2 regions of the Peribacillus sp. NPDC056705 genome follow, and region 1 is predicted to be linked to the other one. Evidence: a T-box and tRNA genes for the amino acid it is inferred to sense, from the RefSeq annotation. Region 1 holds a T-box; the other holds one or more tRNA genes.

The links. A T-box is a leader RNA that pairs with one kind of tRNA and senses whether it is charged. The one in region 1 lies ahead of glyQ (glycine--tRNA ligase subunit alpha), so its partner is inferred to be a tRNA-Gly.
Region 2: it has a tRNA-Gly gene. The T-box ahead of glyQ (glycine--tRNA ligase subunit alpha) is inferred to sense a tRNA for this amino acid. The anticodon was not compared.

Annotation. Positions count from the first base shown of each region.
Region 1 covers NZ_JBHTYI010000007.1:73,163-80,515, forward strand. Annotated here, with positions in the region: gene ACFRAK_RS11550 (HD family phosphohydrolase) at 171-2,345, shown strand; gene ybeY (rRNA maturation RNase YbeY) at 2,342-2,818, shown strand; gene ACFRAK_RS11560 (diacylglycerol kinase family protein) at 2,796-3,173, shown strand; gene ACFRAK_RS11565 (cytidine deaminase) at 3,183-3,611, shown strand; gene era (GTPase Era) at 3,604-4,533, shown strand; gene ACFRAK_RS11575 (YqzL family protein) at 4,631-4,774, shown strand; gene recO (DNA repair protein RecO) at 4,808-5,560, shown strand; T-box leader at 5,619-5,795, shown strand; gene glyQ (glycine--tRNA ligase subunit alpha) at 5,896-6,792, shown strand; gene glyS (glycine--tRNA ligase subunit beta) at 6,779-7,353, shown strand, end outside.
Region 2 covers NZ_JBHTYI010000004.1:92,948-100,300, forward strand. Annotated here, with positions in the region: gene mgtE (magnesium transporter) at 1-596, shown strand, start outside; gene ACFRAK_RS07165 (NADP-dependent oxidoreductase) at 1,092-2,120, shown strand; gene ACFRAK_RS07170 (hypothetical protein) at 2,153-2,320, shown strand; gene ACFRAK_RS07175 (hypothetical protein) at 2,736-3,248, shown strand; gene ACFRAK_RS07180 (FUSC family protein) at 3,254-4,687, shown strand; gene ACFRAK_RS07185 (YbjN domain-containing protein) at 4,834-5,247, shown strand; tRNA gene ACFRAK_RS07190 (tRNA-Gly) at 5,433-5,506, shown strand; gene ACFRAK_RS07195 (B3/B4 domain-containing protein) at 5,936-6,604, opposite strand; gene queG (tRNA epoxyqueuosine(34) reductase QueG) at 6,711-7,353, shown strand, end outside.

The sequences.
Region 1 (7,353 bases):
CCGCCATTTCAATCGGCGGATTTTTCGTGATGTGTCTAAATGACAAACTTTATGGGGAAAAAGTGGATAAGAAGCTACATTTATCAATACGAAGGTGAAAATTCACATGAAAACTGTTATGATTTTACATATCTAGAATAATAAACATCATTTTTTTAGGAGGACCTTCCTTGAATCGTATCCAGAAATTTTTCACTCAAATAAAAGGGCTGTTGGTCCATCGCTTTTTTCAAGTGCTTCTGTTCATCATACTTGGTTTATTTGCGTATGCGTTAATGTTCTCCAATGTTAAGCCGGAAAGGGTCCAGGTAGAGCTTTTTAAGCCTGCGGAACAAACAATCCGTTCAACCAAGACTGTGGAAGATACCTATAAGACGGAACAGGAAAAAGAAGAGATTTCAAAACAGGTGGCGGATGTTTATTCTTTAAAAAAGGAATATGCCAAAAATAAAGTCGATCTGATTTCATCCATTTTCGATTCTGCAATAGAGGTCAATAAAGAAACGGACCCCGATAAAGACCATAAAGAAGAGGAGGGAAAAGACAATAAAAAAGAGACCGTAAAGACGGATGCTCAAAAAGTTTCCATATTAAAAGAAAAATTGACCGATGAAGTGAATAGAAATATCGAGGAATCCGTATTCCTGGCATTAGTTCAGGCGGATGAAGATGAGTTGAAAATAGCGAAGGATTCAACCATTACAGCCGTGAATAATGTGATGAGCTCGCGGATCGCTGCAAGTGATGTCGAAAATGCCAAGAAAAAGGTTGTAGAGGAATTGGATTATATGAGCATTAGTGGCGATATGAAAAAAGCCTCCACTTCCCTTGCACGTACGGCAATCATTCAGAATGTATTTTTTGATAAGGATAAAACCGAGGAACAGCGAAGGAAAGCGGTTGAAAGCGTGGAGCCGATCAGGATCCTTCAAGGTCAGATCATCGTTGAAGAAAATCAATTAGTGGACAGGGATGTATATAGGCAGCTTGAATTGGCAGGCTTCTTAAATACAGAGTCTACCATTTACCCGTATATCGGCCTGCTATTATTCATATTCCTGACCTTTGCCGCTTTTTATTACTATTTCTACTATTCCATTTCCAAAAAGGATAACAAGTACAATCAGTTATTGATCTTCAGTCTTGTCTTTATCCTTTCAATGGTTACCATGAAAACGGTCAGCATTCTGGCAGACTTGAAAAACTCGAATTTGGAATACATTTTTCCGGGTGCCATGGCGGCGATGCTCATCAAGATATTATTGAATGATAAGTTAGCGGTGGCAATGATCATATTGTTAGGTTCGTATGGTACGATTATATTTAATGGTGATACACCTGGAAATCTGGATTTCTCGATGGGGCTTTATATCATTTTCGGGGGATTGACGGCAATCATCATTCTATCCAGGCCAAATTTTAAATCAAAGGTGCTGGTAGCTGGGCTGCTATTGTCTATAATCAATATGGCATTTGTTTTTTCGCTCATCTTTATTATGGACAGCCATTATACTAGAATGGAGTACTTGTATTATGCTGCTGCCGCCATAGGTTCTGGAGTGGGTTCAGCCGTTTTGACAATGGGCCTGTTACCGTTTTTCGAGGCAGGTTTCGGGATCTTATCATCGATTAAGCTTATCGAGCTCTCGAATCCCAATCATCCGTTATTGCGGAGGATCTTGATTGAGGCACCGGGGACATATCATCACAGTGTAATGGTCGCCAATTTGGCGGAATCGGCTTGTGAAGCCATCGGGTCGAATGGGTTGCTGGCAAGGGTCGGCAGCTATTATCATGATATAGGTAAAACGAAGCGGCCGCACTTCTTCATCGAAAATCAGATGAATGAAGAGAACCCGCATGATCGGCTGCAGCCGGAAACGAGCAGGGATATCATCATTGCCCATGCCGTAGATGGCGGGGAGATGCTGCGAGGTCACAAATTCCCGAAAGAGATTGTCGATATTGCAGAGCAGCATCATGGCACGACTTTATTGAAGTTTTTCTACCATAAAGCAAAAAAACAGGATGAGTCCACACTTGAAGCTGCCTATCGATATCCCGGGCCGAGGGCGATAATGAAGGAAGTGGCCGTCATCGGCATAGCCGATAGTGTGGAAGCTGCAGTGAGATCGATGAAGCACCCAACTCCGGAGAAAATTGAAGAGCTGGTAAGTTTCATCATTCAGGATAGGATTTCTGATGGTCAATTTGATGAATGTGACATTACTATGAGAGAATTGAGTATCGTGAAGCATTCCTTATGTGAATCGCTGAATGGTATCTTCCACTCCAGGATTGAATATCCGGAGCCGGATAAATTAGGACAGAAGGTGAAAGAATGATTTTAGCTATCGATTTAATGGATGAAACGAATGAAGTAACGGAGGAAGCTCAGCAGCTTGTTGAAAGCATTCTGCAATTTGCGGCAAGAAAAGAAAACATTGAAAAAGACACCGAGCTGTCAGTTACATTTGTAGACAATGATAGGATTCGGGAAATCAATAAAGAATATCGGCATAAAGATTCAGCTACAGATGTCATTTCCTTTGCGCTTGAAGAAATGAGAGAAGATGAAGTGGAAATCGTCGGTGCGGAAATGCCCCGCATGTTAGGGGATATCATCATTTCCATTGAACGCACGAAAGAACAGGCTGAAGAATATGGTCATTCATTTGACCGGGAACTTGGATTTTTAGCACTGCATGGTTTTCTGCATTTATTAGGATTCGACCACATGAATGAAGAAGATGAAAAAGTGATGTTCACTAAACAAAAGGAGATCTTGGAAGAATATGGACTTTCAAGAGAAGGGTAAAAAAAAGTATCCTTTATTAAAAAGTTTCTCTTTTGCCTGTCAGGGAATTTTGGAGGCCGTTAGGACGGAACGCAATATCAAGATACATTTCGCGATAACGGCAATCGTCGTATTCTTTGGTTGGTACTTCTCATTGAATGGGATGGAGTGGCTTTTCATTTTAGCGGCAATAGCCGGTACTATTACGCTGGAGCTCGTTAATTCAGCGATTGAAAGGGTAGTGGACCTGGTAACGGATCAAATCCATCCGCTTGCCAAGCAGGCAAAAGATATTGCAGCCGGAGCTGTATTCATATATGCTATATTTTCTATAATAGTTGGATTGATTATCTTTTTGCCCAAGTTTGGCCTGTAGGTTGCCAAAATGGTACTCAATTTGAAAGGAAGATGTGAATTGAATACAAACGAATTGATTGAGGAAGCTAAAAAAGCAAGGGATAAAGCTTATGTGCCTTACTCCAAATTTAAGGTGGGGGCTGCCCTTTTAACCTCTGATGGAAAGGTCTATCATGGTTGCAATATAGAAAATGCTGCATACAGCATGTGTAACTGCGCCGAAAGGACAGCTTTATTCAGCGCTTATGCCCATAACGATAAAAAATTCACTAAACTTGCAGTCGTGGCAGATACCGATGGTCCCGTATCCCCATGCGGGGCATGCAGACAAGTTATTTCGGAACTGTGTGAAAAGGATATGCCGGTCGTTTTAACCAACTTACATGGGGATATAAAAGAACTAACAGTACAGGAATTGCTTCCAGGAGCTTTTTCACCGGAGGATTTAAATGAATAAACTATTTGATGATACTCAAGTAAAAGGTTACAAATCAGGTTTCATATCGATTATTGGACGACCCAATGTTGGGAAGAGTACATTTCTGAATCGGGTCATCGGTCAAAAGATTGCCATTATGAGCGATAAACCGCAAACTACAAGAAATAAGGTCCAGGGTGTACTTACGCAGAACGATTCACAAATGATTTTCATCGATACACCCGGCATTCATAAACCAAAGCATAAGCTTGGTGACTTCATGATGAAAGTGGCAACGAATACATTGAAGGAAGTCGATTTGATTCTCTTCATGATCAATGCGACGGAAGGATACGGACGCGGTGACGAGTTTATCATCGAAAAACTTCAATCCGTAAAAACGCCTGTTTTCCTGGTTGTAAACAAAATCGATGCGATGCATCCAGATGATTTACTTCCGATCATAGAAAAATACCAACAGCTATACCCTTTTGCGGCGGTCGTTCCGATTTCTGCGCTTGAAGGAAATAATGTTGATACACTTCTTGAACAAATCAAGGAACATCTGCCAGAGGGTCCCCAGTTTTATCCAGCTGACCAAGTGACAGACCACCCGGAGCGTTTTATCATTTCCGAATTGGTCCGCGAAAAGGTACTGCACCTGACACGTGAAGAAATTCCGCATTCAGTGGCTGTTGTCATCGATTCAATTAAAAAAATGGACAACAGTGATACCATTAATGTCATGGCGACGATCGTTGTCGAACGTGATTCACAAAAAGGCATTGTCATCGGAAAGCAAGGGAAAATGCTTAAAGAAGTCGGCAGCCGTGCCAGGGTGGATATCGAAAACTTATTGGGCTCGAAAGTTTTCTTGGAACTATGGGTGAAGGTACAGAAGGATTGGCGGAACAAAGCAAGCCAGCTTCGCGATTATGGCTTCAATGAAAGCGAGTATTAATTAACAAAATTTACGCGTCATGAAAGTTCGGAAAACGGTCAAGCTAACCATATGGTCGGATATTCATTGCTAGTTAAAAATGAAAGGTGGGCTTTATATGTTGGATTTTACCTGGGAGTTATTTACTGAAACAGGTAATGTGGACACCTATTTGCTGTTTAAGGAGATAGAAGTCGAGAGACAGGAAGGACACTTGGTTTTGAACGATGAGCTAGCAGAAATTGATTTTCCTGTTTCATAGGTTAGTCTTGGCGAGCATGGGTGGTGTCTTGGTATGCTCCAAAAATGTGAGGGCATTGTCATAAGGCGAACTGCATATGGAGAAAATAACAAAATTATTACTATATATACCCGTGAGCTAGGAAAAATTGGCGTTATGGCTAGAGGAGCCAGTAAACCTAACAGCAGGCTTTCTGCCGTCACACAGCTTTTTTGCTCCGGGTATTTTCTTGTAACCACATCAACCGGACTCGGCAGTCTTCAGCAAGGCGAAATGGTCGATTCACTCCGTTTCATACGGGAGGATCTTTTTGCCACTGCCTATGCTTCATATATTGTTGAATTGCTTGATAAAAGTGTCGAGGATAAGAAACCGAATCCGTATTTATATGAATTGCTTTCACAAACCTTGCATTACATAAACGAGGAATATGACGCAGAGGTTTTGAAATTCATTTTTGAAATGAAGATGCTGCCCGTAAATGGGATTAACCCAGTGCTGAATCAGTGTGCTGTATGTGGTGAAACGGAAGGGGAATTCTCCTTCTCGCTTCGGGAAGCGGGCTTTATCTGTCATCGCTGTCTGGGAAAAGACCCTTATCATTATAAAATTTCACCTGCGGCCGTCAAACTGCTTCGAATCTTTTATTATTTCGATTTATCAAGGCTCGGAAACATTTCCGTTAAGCCTGAAACGAAAAAAGAACTTCGGAAGATCATCGATGCATATTATGAGGAATATTCCGGTCTGCATTTGAAATCAAAAAAGTTCCTGAAACAGATTGATACGATGAAAGATATGTTTTAGGATCTGACCTATTGACATTCCAAGCTAGTTTGTATAAAATTCTAATCATTAAAATAAGAAGATTGCGTTGATGGAAAAGAGTATCTGTCATTCTCCATAAAAAGCGAACCCGGGACGGTGGAAGCCGGGATATGGATATACAGGGAAGGGCGTTTCCGGAGCATGTTGCTTTGAAAAGAGGCCGTTTTATAAACGGCAATTAGGGTGGAACCGCGGGTATACTCTCGTCCCTATGCATTTCGCATAGGGACGGGAGTTTTTTGTTTGCCAAGATGTAATGGGTTCCTATTCCTGAATTTTAATAAGAGCCGTTTTAAATAATCTGGAGGTGTACGATGAATATTCAAAATATGATTTTAACGTTACAAAAGCATTGGTCTGAACAAGGCTGCATATTGATGAATGCTTATGATGTAGAGAAAGGGGCAGGAACGATGAGCCCATACACGTTCCTGAGAGCCATTGGACCGGAGCCTTGGAGCGTTGCTTACGTGGAACCTTCCCGCCGTCCTGCTGACGGCCGTTATGGCGAGAACCCTAATCGACTGTATCAGCATCATCAGTTCCAAGTGATCATGAAGCCGTCGCCTGACAATATCCAAGAGTTATATTTGGATTCATTACGCGCATTAGGGATAAATCCGCTTGAGCATGATATTCGTTTTGTGGAGGACAACTGGGAAAATCCATCACTAGGATGTGCTGGTCTAGGTTGGGAAGTATGGCTTGATGGAATGGAAATCACTCAATTTACATATTTCCAACAAGTGGGCGGCCTTGAGTGTAAGCCGGTTTCAGTGGAAATTACATACGGAATCGAACGTCTCGCTTCTTACATTCAAGATAAGGAAAACGTATTTGACCTAGAATGGACAGATGGATTCACAGTTCGGGATATATTTGGTCAGCCGGAATACGAACATTCGAAATATACGTTCGAAACCTCCGACCTTGATATGCTATTCCAGCTTTTCACGATGTATGAAAAGGAAGCGCATCGCCAAATGGAAGAAGGACTTGTACATCCTGCATATGATTATGTTTTGAAATGTTCACATACATTTAACCTTTTGGATGCCAAAGGTGCCATCTCGGTGACGGAAAGAACGGGTTATATTGCCCGGTGCCGTAACTTAGCGCGTAAGGTTGCCAAAACCTTCTATGAAGAGCGGGAAAAATTAGGCTTCCCGATCCTGAAAGTGAAAGGGGAGAATACAAATGAGCAAGCGTGATTTGTTATTGGAGATTGGATTGGAAGAGCTGCCTGCCCGTTTTGTGACAGCATCGATGAAACAATTGTCAGATAAAGTACAGCAATGGCTAACGGAAAAAGCGATTGAATTCGGAACGGTTGAAGCTTTTTCCACACCAAGACGTTTAGCTGTATTGGTGAAAGATGTGGAAGAATCCCAAAAGGATATCGAAGAAGAAGCAAAAGGTCCGGCGAAGAAAATCGCTTTGGACAGTGAAGGCAACTGGTCTAAAGCCGCATTGGGATTCGTCAGGGGTCAAGGCATGACTTCAGAGGACATTTATTTTAAAGAACTCAAGGGTGTGGAATATGCCCATGTGAATAAATTCATAAAAGGACAGCAGACTGCTCAGCTTTTATCTGAGCTTCAGGAAATCATCAGCGGCATGACGTTCCCGAAAAATATGCGCTGGGCCAATCAGGAGCTCCGCTTCGTCCGTCCGATTAAATGGCTGATTGCCTTATTCGGCAATGATATAGTTCCATTCAGCATTGCTGACGTGAAAACGGGCCGTGAAACAAAAGGACACCGTTTCTTGGG
Region 2 (7,353 bases), on a different contig from region 1:
TTAAGGAAGCGAATGAAGATATTGAAAAATTATCGGCTTCGGGAAAAGCTATAGACTTTGACACGAAGGCGCACGTGGCCGCATATCGTCGGCTGCCCTGGCTTATTTTACTTTTATTTATCGGATTAGTGTCCGGAACGATAATAAGCGGTTTTGAAGAAACATTGTCCAAAGTTGTTGCACTTGCTTTCTTCATGCCGATGATTGCAGGGATGACTGGAAATACTGGTACTCAATCTTTAGCTGTTGTTGTAAGAGGCCTAATCACTAGTGATACGGATAAAGGTGTCGTAACCAGACTTATCATACGGGAAATGAAAGTTGGATTGATAATAGGGATTACCTGTGGAATATTAATTTCCATCATTGCTTATGTTTGGCAGGGAAATCCTGTTCTAGGATTAGTGGTTGGAAGTTCGTTAGTGATGACCCTAATTATCGGGACATTAGCTGGGACCATCATTCCTTTGATATTATATAAATTCAACATAGATCCTGCCGTTGCTTCTGGTCCGCTAATTACAACACTGAATGATATACTTTCGTTACTCATTTACTTTGGAATTGCAACGATGTTTATTTCAAAATTGATGTAGACTTTCCAGTAAACCAAGTTCACATATGCTTGCAAAGTTTTTTTAAGTGTGAACTTAGTCTCAAAGATTTCAGAACAAAATGTCCATACCGACGATTTAAATCGGAATTATAGATAAGAAGAAAAAAAGTAGCTGCTGAGCTTGAACATTTGCCAAGCAGACTAAAAATAGTGTATTTCAAGCTGCGGCCTTTTCCGGTATCCAAAAGGGGAAAGGCTGTTAAATTTTCCTGGGAAGCGAACCGTATAATATAGAAGTCTACGTACATGATTTATTCTTAAACGAACATTGAAGGTAACAAAGCCAATTGCTGATGACCTTTATATGAAAGGAAAACATGGGACATAATAGGTCGTAGCAAGTTTAGGATTTGCAGGAAAGGCTACATAAAGAGTGTTATGGAAGCAATAGCCAATCATATTCTTTGACCGATGAACTTCATCAGTGATACGCTTCTTTTCGAAATTACGTATTTAAAACCAAGGAGGAACAATGATGACACAAACCAAACAGCAAATGATCACCCTGGCAAATCGTCCAAAAGGTATGCCTTCGAAAGGGGATTTTAACTTTGTTGAGAGTGACGTTCCCACACCAAAGGATAATGAAATTTTAGTACGTACACTATATTTATCTGTCGATCCATACATGCGTGGCAGAATGCAAGATACAAAATCATATATTGCTCCATTTGAATTGAATAAGGTTATCACCGGTGGAGTGGTTGCTGAAGTTGTTGAGTCCAAATCGAATTCCTTCAAACAAGGGGATGTCGTTGTCGGGAATATCGACTGGGCGGAATACACAGTTGTCACTGAAAATGAAATCCGTGTGATCGATCCCAAGGTGGCTCCGGTCACAACTCATTTAGGGATTCTTGGAATGACCGGTTTAACTGCTTATTTTGGCTTGCTTGATATTGGTAAACCTCAAGAAGGTGAAACTGTAGTGGTTTCAGGAGCGGCTGGAGCAGTTGGGTCAGCAGTCGGACAAATTGCTAAGATTAAAGGTGCGAAGGTTGTTGGCATCGCCGGTTCAGATGAAAAACTTGAGTACTTAACGAAAGAGCTCGGATTTGATGGAGCCGTAAATTATAAAAGAGATAGTTTTAAGACAGATTTAGCTAATGCTGTTCCCGATGGAGTCGATGTTTATTTCGATAATGTGGGCGGCGAGGTGTCCGATGCTGTTTTCACACTTTTGAATGCGAATGCCCGAATTCCATTATGCGGAGCGATTTCCTCGTATAATGCAGAAGGGAAAGATCTAGGACCGCGTCTGCAATCGGCGATGATCAAAACGAGTGCCCTTATGAAAGGTTTCACAGTTGGGAATTATGCAGCTAGATTCCAAGAGGGGGCTACTGATTTAGGTAAGTGGCTTCAAGAAGGAAAGCTGAAGTACGAAGAAACGATTATTGAAGGATTCGAAAACACACCTGATGCCTTTTTAGGTTTATTTAAAGGAACGAACCTCGGTAAACAGCTTGTAAAAGTTGCGGAACCTGAATTCGCTCAACTATAAGATTAGGGAACAAAGTGGAGGCGGAATCTTGTTTGACCTTTGAAAATGAAGGTGTATTAAAAGAGCTGTTATTTCAAAAAAATCCCGTTAAACCAATAATAGAGGTCGAAGCACATCTTTCAGCTAAATTGATGTGCTTCGACCTTTTTCTATTTGGATGGTGTCCATTCCTGATCATTTACAAAGCATGTCCTTCATGAAAGATAATCAAGCTTTGGAGTAAAAAAGAATTCTCTGGATTTTCATATGTTGGGATCAATGTCGTTATCGGACAATTTGTCGCTATGAATAACACCCGAGATAAGATAGTTATATATATCATCAATAATTTCGATACTGGTCACTAACACATGAAAGGCCGTGTTTGTCTATCTGTTGAAGGGATGACAGTGATGTTCCTTCTTGAAAGTCAAGGGCTTCGATACATGTGGAAATCATACGAAAATTAGGTGTAAAACAAAGGCTAACAAGAATTACTTACCCTTTACCGTATCTTTTTCTCCATATGAAGGATATTAAAAAAGGGTCTCTATAAACATGGCTCTCGACATAATGACATGATAAAGTAAAAAGAACAGTTACCTAGGTAATCATTTGATGAAAGGGAAAATTGAAATGAGTAAAGATAAGCAAGGGACATCTTCAAAATCTCTGAAGTTGGATGTAATACATACGACATTTAAACAGGCTTTTGAATTAAAAAAGAATCCATTTCCTTGGATAAAAGCTTTAAGTGCAGGGATAGCGGCTGCCTTACCTGTTTTCATTGGCTTATTATTCGGCAATTTAGCGTACGGTTTACTGGCAGGAATAGGCGGTTTCACTTATTTATACGTATTTAACCAACCGTATCACCAAAGAGCTAAAAAGATTTTCTTTGTGATGGTGGGTCTTGCTTTATCTGTTGTATTAGGGACGCTTTTGGCTCCATACCAATTGGGAACAGCCATAATGATGGGGATCATCGGGGCAAGTGTTTTTTTTATTTTTGGTGCATTAAAGATTACCGGTCCTTCGGCGGTTTTCTTTGTCTTGAGTTTTGCGCTAGCGACAGGTATGCCCATCGATCAGACGCTTGCACCGTTGCGTGGAGGTCTTGTTTTATTGGGGGGGCACTGTCTTGGATAATCTGTATGTTAGGTTGGTTTTTCAATCCTCATGGACCAGAAAAGCTTGCGGTGGAAAAGGTGTACAGAGAATTGGGTGCATTTTTTGATTCGCTAGGCACCGGGAGATTCAATGCAGCAAGACAAAGAACGGTATTGGCGATGAAACAAGCGGAAGGTACATTGTTAGCCGGGTTTTCAAACAGGCGAAGCTCAGACATGTTAAAGCGGTTGTTTCTATTGAATGACCAGGCGAATGTCATTTTCCTGGAAGCATTGGAACTATCCTTGCACAAAAAGTTTGTGCTACCGCCAGAATTAGGACAATCGGTACGTGCCTTGGCTGACTCCATTGCATCTAAAACTAAAAATGAATCAAAGATTCTTCAGCCGGACCAAATGGAACTAGAGGTTGCAAAGCTATTCGTAGAAATTTACAATGCGGATGCCATCATGAATGAACCGGTTAGTAAAATCCACAAGGAAGCTTCAATCTCAAAGCCTTCTTTAAAAACGATTTTTCTTGGGGCGTTCGATAAGAACTCGATTGTCTTTCTCTCTTCCGTTCGATATGGAACAGTCCTTACCATTGCGGCCATCATCGCCTATTCCGCTGATTTTAACCGTTCGTACTGGATTCCCTTATCCTGTGCAGCCGTTATGTCAGGTGCGACCATCGTTGCCACATTTCATCGTGCGGTACAAAGGACCTTCGGGACAATAATTGGACTCCTATTGGCAAGCTTAATTCTTGCATCCGTTCATAACGAGTTCATTATCGTTCTGATCATTTTGTGTTTGACAATCATTACAGAGCTTTTCATCGTACGGAATTATGGATTGGCGGCGATGTTTTTTACCCCTTCAGCTTTAATCATGGCGGAATATTCAACTCAAAGCTATGATTTTAGTTTTTTTGCGACCGTAAGAATAACCGATATCGTCGTCGGGAGCATGATAGGTCTTCTTGGATCGCTGCTAATCGGCAGTCAATCGGCCTCAAGCCTTCTCAATCATTTGATGGCCAAAACCATTCGAAGCCAGGGGCAATTTCTGTTGGTGGCGTTCTCTGGACAGGATAATGGACTTGCAATCGATGAAAGCAGTGAAAGGAACAAAATGCAAACCAATATGGTTAATCTATTAACGGTCTACAATGCGGCTCTTGGTGAGATATTCAAAAACAAGGCTAGACTGGAATCTCTTTGGCCCGTAATATTTTCGATAGAACAGCTGGGATATTATTTAAATGCAAGCTTGAAATTCTCCGATCGGTCGGTACTTTCAGAGAGTGAACTTGCTCAATTACTGTATGTTTTTGAAACAATGGCAATCGCTGCAGATAAGGGGCGGTCACTTACTAATAAAGAGGTTCCGGAAATTGAAGGGTACTCAAAAATCCGCCACGAAATTTTGGATCTTCAAAAAGCACTTCGGTTTTGCGGTGAAGCAACGAGTTAATCAATCTAGTGATTCTAATAAGGGAGTTCTTATTAGAATCTCAATCGCCACTGTTAATAAGATGAAATGGGCAGGATTATAGAAAAGTCTGTAAAAATGCCGGTTTTCATTATAAAATGTATTTACAAACAGAAAGGTGATGAACCATGTCAAACGTTGCTAAATTTCGTGATTTTTTAACTAGTGAGAAAATCTATATGAATGAGTTGAAAGAAGATGGCACCACCTTTTTTAGAGCCGAGCAAAAGTTAAAGGACGGGTGGAAGGTCCTTTTAGTATTTGCTTTCAATCAAGATGAAAATGTGGCGGACTTATTTTGCTTTAATGTCGCCGAGTTGAAGAATCCTGAAAAGAAACAGGATGTACATACACTGTTGAATGAATATAATGCTAATTTTAGGTATTCCAAGCTGTATGAAGAAAATGGGACCATTTCCATTCGGTATTCATACTCCATTGAGGGGGACATCGTACCGGATCTGGCGTTCAGGAAGTTAATCATGCTGTTTGAAACGGCACAGCAGGTTTATCCGCGGTTAATGGAAGTCATTTGGTCTTAAATCATCATATAGGATGAAAAAGTTCTCTGAATCAGGGGACTTTTAACATCTTTACTAGAGTGAATGAATATATTAACGTTACAATACATTAATTATTAAATTTTTTTAAAAGAACTATTGCATTTTTTCACATTAAACTATATAATTAATTTTGTTAGTGATTCGACAAAGTTCTACATGGATATGCGGGTGTAGTTTAGTGGTAAAACCTCAGCCTTCCAAGCTGATGATGAGGGTTCGATTCCCTTCACCCGCTCCAATACATACTCATAACGTAGGGTTTCGTTACCTGGAGAACGAAGCTTTGCGTTTAAATATTATTACAAGAATTCTACTGTTCACAGTGGGATTTTTTTATTGTCCCAATTAACTACATTCTATGGAAGCGGTAATACCGGATGTCATACCGTAATGAAAATCGTAGCTTTCTATTTATTGTGATTCTACATCTGGGAGAGTGGGGATTTCGATGCAAACTTGTTCAAAGAGATTAACTATGTTAGTAGAATCAGTTTGAATAGGTGTGTGTTTTTATTGTTCAAACTGAAAAGCTTGTGTAATTAGGTATGACCGAACGGTTGAATAAAAGGATATTCGCGCACTGGTTTTATTTATCCATATAAGTTAGGAAGAATCATGAAAAGACCCCTTCCGATTGTGGAAAGGGCTTATTTCCGTTCAATTTTAATTATCCTTCTACTATCGAGTAAGTCCCTACACCCCCGTGGATTTCAAGGAACATGTCCATCAAGGATTTCGTTAGCTGATTTGCTTCGGTGATTGGAGTATTGGGTTGTAAATATATGATTTGGATGGCCTTTTTCGTTCCTTCGGTGACTTTCGTGCGTTCTGAATCAACGTAAGGACTTCCGAATGCGCCATCATGGTCGGCTGATGTAATCATATTTTCCATGGAATTCAAGCGGCCGTTCAGTCCCTCATAACCATCTGACCCTTCGCCAATCTTTATCGAGATGTCTCCTGATAATTTGTCCGCATCATAAATGCCGATCGGAACTTCATATAACAGCGAGAAGAAGTTATTCAAATCGATGGCTGAATGGATGGGTGCCAAGTAATTCTGTTTTTTTACGCGGCGGTAAAGGGCTTCCACGGAGGGGCGATACCGCGACGGGTTTGCTCCTGTAGCCTTGAAAATCTCCCGCCACGCTTTAATGCCGGAAAAGTCGGTCAATTCCTTTTCTTCAAGGTCGAAGAAAAGTGCTTCCTGAAATAGTTGTAGTCTTCCTTTCACCATTTGCGGGGAGGGACCTACTTCGATGTTTTCATATGTAATGATCCCGACTTTGAATTCAGGGATTTTACTGCTTAGATTAGCTGATATGGTAATTTCCAACCGTTTCACCTCCAAAAATGATTGCAATTAGTTTATCATAGATAGCAATGGTTTGAAATGGATTCAAGCTTCAATGGGAATACTGAATGAAGTAGGTGATTAATATATGGATATGAACTTATTCAAGCAAGAAGTGATTTTATATAGTAAGGAAATCGGCATTGATAAAATCGGCTTTACATCGGCCACGGCTTTTACCGAATTGAAAGGTAGGCTGATACGTCAACAGGAGCTGGATTATCAGTCAGGGTTTGAAGAAGCCGATATAGAAAAGAGGGTAAGGCCTGAATTGATATTCGATAAACCGCAATCCATCATTTCGATTGCGCTTGCATATCCTTCGAAATTGAAGGATGCTCCGCAAAGTACAAAAAGTGAGCGACGCGGGATCTTTTGCAGGGCTTCTTGGGGAACGGATTATCATACCGTTCTTCGAAATAGATTGCAGTTACTTGAGAACTTCATTAAAGATAAAGTGCCAGGAGCATTGACGAAATCCATGGTTGATACGGGTGAATTATCAGATAGGGCAGTGGCTGAGCGTGCGGGAATTGGCTGGAGTGGAAAAAACAGTATGATCATCACTCCGGAATTCGGGTCTTATGTATATTTGGGGGACATGATTACCAACCTGCCATTTGAACCTGATCAACCGATGGAAGATCAATGCGGGACATGCAATAAATGCGTCGATGTTTGCCCGACTGGTGCGCTCGTTCAGGGCGGGCAGCTAAATTCCAAGCGTTGCA